DNA from 3 places in the Blautia sp. CGZ-1-C1 genome. Region 2 is predicted to be linked to each of the others. Evidence: riboswitches for the same ligand, from Rfam matches in the RefSeq annotation. Region 2 holds a riboswitch; each other region holds the start of a gene.
The links. Region 2 has a riboswitch for thiamine pyrophosphate ahead of thiW (energy coupling factor transporter S component ThiW). Riboswitches for the same ligand answer to the same signal wherever they lie in the genome.
Positions count from the first base shown of each region.

Region 1: linked by a shared signal. The riboswitch ahead of thiS (sulfur carrier protein ThiS) and the one ahead of thiW (energy coupling factor transporter S component ThiW) in region 2 are both predicted to bind thiamine pyrophosphate.
Region 3: linked by a shared signal. The riboswitch ahead of thiC (phosphomethylpyrimidine synthase ThiC) and the one ahead of thiW (energy coupling factor transporter S component ThiW) in region 2 are both predicted to bind thiamine pyrophosphate.

Region 1 covers NZ_JBWLUT010000061.1:26,317-29,605, forward strand. Annotated here, with positions in the region: gene thiH (2-iminoacetate synthase ThiH) at 1-209, opposite strand, end outside; gene AC058W_RS04565 (thiazole synthase) at 264-1,067, opposite strand; gene thiS (sulfur carrier protein ThiS) at 1,175-1,378, opposite strand; TPP riboswitch at 1,724-1,832, opposite strand; gene AC058W_RS04575 (DUF6320 domain-containing protein) at 1,870-3,289, opposite strand, start outside.
Region 2 covers NZ_JBWLUT010000171.1:4,631-7,919, reverse strand. Annotated here, with positions in the region: gene AC058W_RS15695 (GxxExxY protein) at 1-1,074, opposite strand, end outside; TPP riboswitch at 1,247-1,350, shown strand; gene thiW (energy coupling factor transporter S component ThiW) at 1,410-1,997, shown strand; gene thiM (hydroxyethylthiazole kinase) at 1,927-2,718, shown strand; gene AC058W_RS15680 (MATE family efflux transporter) at 2,997-3,289, opposite strand, start outside.
Region 3 covers NZ_JBWLUT010000061.1:21,566-24,854, reverse strand. Annotated here, with positions in the region: gene AC058W_RS04555 (thiamine phosphate synthase) at 1-139, shown strand, start outside; gene thiC (phosphomethylpyrimidine synthase ThiC) at 408-1,718, opposite strand; TPP riboswitch at 2,010-2,118, opposite strand; gene AC058W_RS04545 (fibronectin type III domain-containing protein) at 2,177-3,184, opposite strand.

The sequences.
Region 1 (3,289 bases), on a different contig from region 2:
TCTGCTTCTGTATATTTATCATAATCATATTCCTGCATTGCGGAGATTACCTGCTCCATTACATCTGACTCTTCCAGAACTTCCATTCCAGGAAGATATTTCATATGATCGATTCTGTTTTTTTTCATGTCCTCCAGAATCACTTCATTTACAATACTTTCATTAAAATGTTCCCCGTGTTCTGGAATTGTTTTTGTTTCTGCTTCCATCTTATATTTCCTCCAAATTTATGTAATATGTTATATATACTAAATAAAAATATCTTAATCATGAAGGAATCCCGTCAGCGGAGAAGATGCACTGCCGCCTTTGTCTAATGTACGGCCAAGACCAGACAGATAAGCACTTCTTCCTGCTTCAATAGCTTTCTTAAATGCTTCTGCCATCACCTGTACATCCCCGGCTGTTGCAATCGCAGTATTTGCCATTACTGCTGAAGCTCCCATCTCCATGGCTTCGCACGCCTGGGAAGGTCTTCCGATTCCTGCATCTACAATGATTGGAAGGTCAATCTCATCAATCAGAATCTGTATAAATTCTTTTGTGCAGAGACCTTTATTTGATCCAATCGGAGAACCCAGCGGCATGATACAGGCTGCTCCTGCGTTTACCAGATCTCTTGCAACATTTAAATCAGGATACATATATGGCATTACCACAAAGCCTTCTTTTGCAAGAATCTCTGTTGCTTTGATTGTCTCATAATTATCCGGAAGAAGATATTTAGAATCATGCATAACTTCAATCTTTACGAAATCTCCGCATCCGATCTCTCTTGATAATCTGGCGATACGGACTGCCTCCTGTGCATTTCTTGCTCCTGATGTGTTCGGAAGCAAGGTCACATTCTTTGGAATATAATCCAGAATATTTGCAAGTCCGCCTTCATTTGCGCGACGTAAAGCCAGTGTAATAATCTGTGCATCTGCTTTTTCGATACATGCTTTCACCAGATCCAGTGAAAATTTACCTGATCCCAGAATAAAACGGGAGGTAAATTCATGTCCTCCTAAAACTAATTTGTCCTCGTATTTCTTTTCATTATTTGTGTTTGCAATTGTACTCATTATTTATGTCCTTCTTTCCTGAAATATCATAGTTGTTTAACCGAATCAAGTAAGTCCCCTGCGGAGGTTGCGAAGAGCAATAAGCAGTGGGTGGGGACTTACTTGTATCAGCAGCTTCCGCCACCCATAAAGCTTACTATTTCCATTACGTCTCCATCCTTCAAAACAGTGCTCACATACTCTGTTTTTGGCAGAATTTCTTCATTTAACTCTACTGCGATCTGACTGATCACATATCCATTCTGTTCCAGATATTCTTTCACAGAAAATACACCCGGCAGTTCTTTTTTCGTTCCGTTTACTGTAAACATGTTCCTCTCCTTTCCCGGAAATAAATGGGAGTAAAACAGACATTTTTCCATATTTTCATATCAACGAAACAATATGGAAGAATTTCCAATAGTATAAAAAAGGAGTCCACAAAAGAATGTACCCGCGGTGGTGCACCCCTTCATGAACTCTGTTCACTCTCATTTTTCCAATATTCAATTCAAGTCTACCAACAAGTTGTTTTCTCTTGTTGATACACTATAGCAATTCCACAAAATAATGCAAATTGCTGTAGTTACTGTTCATTTTATATTCGGTAACTACTCCTGTTTCAGATAGATATCATATAGCCACATAAAAAAGGAGATACCAAAGTATCTCCCGTAAATTCACTATCATATACGTTCCTACGTTGGCATTATCCAAATCAGGTATAAGGGTCGAAGTTGATGACTTCCTCTCAGCCTGCTGTCACAAGCTCCCCTGTTCTTTTACAGTAATAAAGTATAATATTTTGCAGTCTACATGTCAACTACATTCTAAGTTTTTTATGAAACTCCTGCAGAGTATCTTTGAGACAGAAAATAAATAATGCCGCCACAGTGAGAAAACTAATCCCCGCACAGACAACCGAAGGATATACCAATCTCACAATTCCCGTCCATACAAGAACTATTGGAATCAGTCCCGCAACACCTGCCTGAACAAGATAAAACAGGTATTCTTCCCGTTCCAGACGGTTCACTTTTGCAATTACAGGAATGGAAAACTGTACCGCCAATGCCCCAAAAGGAAGAACAAAATCTACAGACCAGCCTCTCCATCCGATAAACCAATCCCAAAAAATTGCTATCACAGATATGATCAATAGCTGCCACATTTCATTCTTAAGAATGTTCCTTCTTTTAAAATATGCTACCATAACTACCAGCCAGGCACAGGCACATCCCGCACCTGCAAACCAGAACCAGTTTAACATACCGGCGGTCATAAAATTAATCATCCCACAGGCCACCGCTATCGCCAGACACAGAAAACTGAAAGTCTGAACAATTCTCTGGTTCTCTTTCTTCTCCAGTTTCTGTTTCTCTCCATATCCTGGAAATTCATTCTTCAGTTCCCGATGAGCAACTTGTTCTTCACCAAGCATTCTCTGAAAATTTCTCTGAATACTGTCATCCGGTATCTTGGAAGTAAATCCCAGAACCATTTCATCTCCATAAGAACAGGAACATATCTGGAGTGAATTGGGACTGGCAAATATCCCAAAATGCTGAATGTATTCTTTATACTCTTCCGGAAGACGGATAATACCAATATTAGAATAAACTGCAGTAATACTTCTGCTTCCCAGATTAGCGCCTATCATCAGGAAATATTTCTTAATCTCCAGCGGAACAGCTCTCACAAAAGGATTCTTTTCGATTCTTACATAGCCATTCATATGCATGGCAATTTTATCTTTCACAAGTTCCTGCTCAAACTGCCTTTTTACATCTGCTACTACTTCTTCAAAGGTTGTTGTTTCTGAAAATGTATATCCGACTTCAATCCAGCCAAAGAAGTTTGTCATGGACTGAGATGGAAAATAATTTCTCAGATTCACCGGTATCATTAATGTTACCGGTCGTTTCTGCTGGTTTTTCGGAATTTCTTCTCTGATAGAACATAACATCATTGCAGTTAACAATACTGTGATAGAAGCACCATAAGAACGCGCCTTCTGATGAATATCCTTCACCGAAAGAACCACCTCTGTGATATGCATATCTGAATGAACCAACTTCTCACCTTTCAGCTTCACTGCTGTCTCTTTCTTCTCTTTATTCTTTGGCATATCGGAAGAATAATACTGCGAAAAACTGTCCTCTTCTTTATCTCCATGAGTGACTTCTTCTGCATTTTCTATTCGCGGAATATCGTCCTGCGGATGAGCCAGAATAAGATAATTC
Region 2 (3,289 bases):
TCTGTTAGAAATCGCAACAATTCCATGATTATCCTTAAGAAATCCAAATGTCACTCCCAGATCAATTAACGGAGTTTCTCTCTTAAACGGAAAACTTACTCCTGAGAACAAAATACTCTGCATCATCTCTTTCAATTTAGGATAATCCAGCAATTTCTTCGTCATATCATCAAACAATGTGTTTGGCTCTTTTAATAACAATTTCACTGCTGCCAGAACTCCCTCTTTTGTCCATACCAACACATTTGTCAAAAATTCATCCGTTCCCAAAATCCGCTCATCCATAATCTGGCACATCCGCGAAACCAGATACGGATAACCACTTGTATAATCATAAATCAGCTGGCTGATTTTCCGAATATCCATTCCCGTCTGATGATCCTGCTCATATTCATTCAGCATGCTTTCAATATCTTTAACTGAAAAGCTCATATCCAGGCGAAAATCTACCGCAATATTCCATGGACTGTTATACTTCGATTCCTCCTGTGGATGCAGTTTTAGTTTTAAAGTTTTTACATCATGCACACCTGCCAGAACCACTGACTGAAATGTAGAATCCTTCCCCTGCTGCCATTTCAGATATTTCTCTCTCAGCAGTCCGAGAAAAGAAAGAAAAATCTGATTATCAGAACTTTTATCCACTTCATCTATCATCAAAACTATCTTTTTTCCACATGATTTACACAATGATGTGATTTTCATTCCAAGCGAACGCATTGGAAACTTTTCAGAAAGAGGGCTGATCCAGTCATTTACCGTTTTCTCCGCAACATTCTGTTCCCGAAGACATTCTCCAATATCAAGCACCAGTCCTTCTGCCAGACTGGTCAAAGATTCAAAATATTCATCTGCCGCCTCGAAACTCAAACTCAATACCAGATAATCTTCCCTGAGTTTTCTTTCCAGTAAAAATAAAGTCGTTGTTTTCCCATACTGCCGCGCACGGTTTATCGTGAAGTATTGTCCTTGTTCGATGTAATCTTTTGTGATGCGGTCAATTCTGTCACTGATATCTACCATATAGTTTTTCTCTGGAACACAAGTTCCTGTAATGCAAAATTTTTTCGCCATGACCGTATCCTCCTGACCTAGTTTACAGACCAGACGGATATACACAATCCGTCTTCGCTACTTGTTTGATTTGATTAAATTGTAACACGAACCAAAACCGGTTACAATCATCTCTCATTGACTTTTCCATACTGTTGTGTTACCCTAACAGCAGTAAAAAAATTTGCATATGGATAATAACAACGGGAGCCTGTGTGACAGGCTGAGAGGAAGATATATCTTCGACCGCACCTGATATGGATAATGCCAGCGTAGGGAATGTATGAATGAATCGAAATCTGCCAGTGTATTATTCCGGCAGATTTTTTATATTCTACAACTTAAGGAGGTTCACAATGAACACAGACAGAGCAAAAACATTCCGAATGGTTATGCTCGCCATGATGGTTGCCATCGGCGTAGTCATTTCACCAATTCTGAGAATCGAGGGAATGTGCCCGACCGCACACCTGATCAACATCGTCTGTTCCGTACTTCTGGGACCATGGTATTCACTTCTGTGTGCCACTCTCATCGGAATTATCCGTATGATGTTTATGGGTATCCCACCACTGGCACTGACAGGTGCCGTATTCGGTGCATTTTTATCCGGTGTTTTCTACCGCGCATCCCATGGAAAAATCATCTGCGCAGTGATCGGTGAAATCTTCGGAACCGGTATTATCGGTTCTCTGGTTTCCTATCCTGTCATGGCATTTCTTATGGGAAGAAGTGGACTGAACGCATTCTTTTACACACCAATGTTTCTGGCAGCAACCTGCATGGGCGGTACCATCGCCTACTTCTTCCTGAAAGCATTAAGCCACTCAGGAATGCTTGCCAAATTTCAGCAAAGCCTTGGAGCAAAAGTATATGATCGAAAATCAGACAAGAACCAGACAACTCACCAGAGCAGCACAGCCGCTGATTCACTGCATCACTAATCCGATTTCTATCCATGACTGTGCCAATATCATCCTGGCGGCAGGAGGCCGCCCAATCATGGCAGAACACCCTGCGGAAGTAGCCGAAATCACCAGCCACGCGCAGGCACTGGCATTAAACCTCGGTAACATCACCGATGCCCGTATGGAGTCCATGCCGAAGTCCTTAAAAACTGCTGGCATCATTCACATTCCAGTCATGCTCGATCTGGTAGGAACTGCATGTAGCACTCTTCGCTATGAATTTGCGCAAAAACTTATGAACATTCATATGCCAGAACTTCTAAAAGGAAATATGTCCGAACTCCTTGCGATGTCCGGACAGACCGCTCACGCGATCGGTATCGACGCAGGTACACAGGATACGCTCACAGACGCCAACCGTTCCCACCTGCTGGAACTCTTCCAGGAAAAAGCAGCTCAGTGGAACACCACACTCCTTATTACCGGAAAAGAAGATATGGTTGTCTCAGCCGACAAATGTACATTCATTATGCGCGGCACTCCTGCCATGTCGCAGATTACCGGAACCGGATGTATGCTTGGAATGATCTGTGCTACTTATCTGGCAGTTACCGATCCGTTCACTGCTGCCGTATCTGCTGCTACAGAATTTGGCATTGCCGGGGAAAAAGCAGAAAAAAACAGCTCCGGTCCCGGAAGTTTCCAGGTGGAACTGTTCGATCAGTTTTATAATCTTACACAGCAGGATATTTTTTAGCCGAATCAAGTAAGTCTCTCCGAATAAACTGCATAACAGTTATTCCGTGTAAAACTATGTATCGAAAGCAGCTTAAAAATACCCTCCTATTAAAAAAGTCCTTCCAGATGCTTCAGATAAATTCTTATCTCATTAATCTCGGAAGGACTTTTTCTTTTACTAAAATAAAAAATTTCTTATTCTATATGCTTTTATAACAATCAATCGGATATTCGCCATCCGCTTTCGCTACTTGATTCGGTTAAACTCTTGCTATTCTATTATATTTCTTAAGTATCTTACGCCTCCGCTCCACGCATCTTCGCCAACTCTCTTCTGGCAAACACAATCGCCAGCACAAATGCCGCAGCATCAGCAATCGGACCTGCATACATCACGCCATCAATTCCCATAAATAACGGGAAGATAACAATCAATGGCAACAGGAAAATTACCTGTCGTGTCAGTGACATAACAATACCCAGCTTCGCCTTTCCAATAGATGTAAAGAATCCGGATGACATTGGCTGAATTCCATTTGCAAATGTCATAAACATAAAGATTTTCAGATAACGTTCCGCAAACTGGAAAT
Region 3 (3,289 bases), on a different contig from region 2:
TCTTGGGGATGTTTGTGATTCTGTGACGATTCCGGTGTATGCAATAGGTGGAATCCATCCAGGAACAGAGCAGATATCTGAAGTGATAGCACGAGGTGCTGCTGGTGGGTGTATTATGTCTGATATGATGAAAATATAGTAAAAGAACATATTAAGCTGTATGAATATTTGAAACAAATGGAAGAAATTTTACTTGATCTGGTTAAATAAGAGAGTGTTAGTTTTGGACTATTTCTGTGATATAAACGGAAAATCATATGGATAAAAAATAAGGATTTTTCAGATATAATTATGCGTGTATAGAAATATAAAAGCCACATTTATTCGACGATTACTAATGAATAAAGTAATTCGAAAATGTGGCTTTTATCAGGAGGGGTACAAGCCCCTCCTGATAAAAGAAGGAATCATTCATCAAAAATAGTAACGATTTCTCCATCCAGAATACGATTTGTATTCTTTACAGCACAGAAGTTACCACACATACTGCAGGTATCTTCTTTTTCCGGCTTTGCTTCTGCACGATAGCGTCTTGCTTTCTCCGGATCCATGCTGAGTTTGAACATTTCTTCCCAGTCAAGGCGTTTTCTGGCTTCGCTCATCTTGTAATCCCAATCGGCAGCACCAGGAATTCCTTTTGCAATATCAGCTGCATGGGCTGCGATTTTAGCTGCAATAATACCCTCTTTTACATCAGCCGCATTTGGCAGACGAAGATGCTCAGCAGGAGTTACATAGCACAGGAATGCAGCTCCTGAATATGCAGCAATAGCTCCTCCGATTGCAGATGTGATGTGATCATATCCAGGAGCAACATCTGTTACGAGCGGTCCAAGTACATAGAAAGGAGCACCATGGCACAGTGTTTTCTGAATTTCCATATTGGCTGCGATCTGGTTCATTGGCATATGTCCAGGACCCTCGATCATAACCTGAACATCTTTATCCCATGCACGTTTTGTGAGTTCGCCAAGAGTGATCAGCTCTTCAATCTGGGCAGTATCTGTTGCATCAGCAAGACATCCCGGACGACATGCATCACCGAGACTTAAGGTGATATCGTACTCTCTGCAGATATCAAGAATTTCATCAAAATGTTCATAGAATGGGTTCTCTTTTCCTGTCATTTCCATCCATGCGAACATAATAGAACCGCCTCTGGAAACGATATTCATGAGACGTTTATTCTGCTTAAAACGTGCTGCAGTTGCACGATTCATACCACAATGGATAGTCATGAAATCAACACCATCTTCTGCATGCATACGAACGATATCGATCCACTCTTCGGATGTGATTTTGCCAAGAGCTTTGTGGTAATATACAACTGCATCATAGATCGGAACGGTGCCAATCATTGCCGGACATTCGGAAGTGAGTTTGCGGCGGAAGCTTCTGGTGTCACCGTAAGAGCTGAGATCCATGATTGCTTCTGCACCCATTTCTACTGCAGAATGTACCTTTTCATATTCCATATCAACGTCTTTCCAGTCTCTGGAAACACCTAAATTTACATTGATTTTAGTAGTCAGTTTTGCACCGACACCACTTGGACTGATGCATTTATGATTCTTATTGCATGGGATAATGACCTGCCCTTTTGCAATCAGTTCTCTTAATTCTTCCACATCAAAATGTTCTTTTTCTGCTACGATTTCCATCTGCGGTGTGATGATTCCGTGACGCGCTGCGTCCATCTGTGTTGTGTACTGTGTCATTTTTTCCTCCTTGCCCTGCACTGTGGGCTTCTAAATGAACTGCGCCTCCTGCATATAGCAGGGACTTGCACCTGCGCATATTCGTAAGTTTTCGGGTAAACTTTTGCGATGTGACAGAGAGTGGTGCCCCCGGTCTGTCGTAATAATTAAGATGGGGAAGTGATCTATATGACAATATATGAACGTAAAAATATCCGAAGAAATATATTTTTTATATATTATTATGAATTTCCCTGGATTTTTTCGGATAAAAAAGGAAAGACTGCAATACGCCAACAAGCATACTGCAGTCCGGAAGAACTATAACTTTCCCTACGTTGGCATTATCCAAATCAGGTTATGGGTTAAAGCGATACAGCTTACTCTCAGCCTGCTTACACAAGCACCCCTTGTCTTAATTGCTCACATTGTAACACTTTGATATGAGAAAGTCAATAACAATTCATGATCCAAAGTGGTCAAACTAAAGACATATTATATACTTTAGCATAGGAATGCCATGTTTTGTTCTTGACTTTTTTATTGGCAATTATTTTAATTCCATATTTGAAATTCTTTTTCATTCCTGTAAGAGTGAATGAGTTGGAAGTAGTTGTATTCACTTTTTTGAAAGAACTGTTTCCCGGGTATTTGATATAAACAGTATAGTTTGTTGCACCGGAAATTCTATTCCATTTTACAGACATTGAAGTGCTTGTATTACCCGCTTTCTGAAGTGTAACACCAGTAGCAACGTATCTGATTGTAGCTGAAGAACTTACATAACGTTTATTATTCAGAATGATGTACGGATAAATTTTCACCTGATAAAATGCAGTTCCGGACATAGGCAGGGTAAAGGAATATCTGGTATTAAAGTACTTTGTAACAGCTTTTTTAGAAGCGTAGCTTTGATAGATAACTTTATATCCGCTGATGGAATTTGAAGGATTTACAGTAGCCATATTGAAAGTATATCCATTTCCGGCAGCATAAGATGATTTAATATTTACACTGGTATAAAGTGTTGTGCATCCGGCTGTGCGGGAGCTTATTGCTGTTCCGGATGAATTTAAGGCAGTAAGTTTTATGTTGTAGGCAGTACCGGCTTTTAATTTATTTATCGTGACTTTATTTCGGGTATTACCGACATATCCCAGAAATCGGTAAGATGATGAATTAAAATTGCTGATACTGACAGCGTACTTATCAGCATTTGAAACAGAACTCCATTGAACGGTTATGGAATTTACAGAGGCAGCAACCTGTTGGATACCGGATCCAGAAGTAAGATAGGAAGCCGCTGCCGCTTGCGCATCAGAATCATCAACAGAAGGAGTATCTGTGTCTTCCTGAATCGAATTTGCAGACTGTTCTGCCAGTGAAAGTTGTGCAGTTGCTGCAAAAACAGCAGCGGTGGATGAAAATGTAAGAATTGCGCTAAGAGCGATACTTACGAAAAATTTTTTAAAACTTCTTGCTTTCATGATAAAGACCTCCTTTTTAACACGATAAAATAATAAAAAAACTCCGTTAATGTTAAAAATATTTTAACATAACGGAGTTGGATTTCTGTAATTTCCTGTTATTGC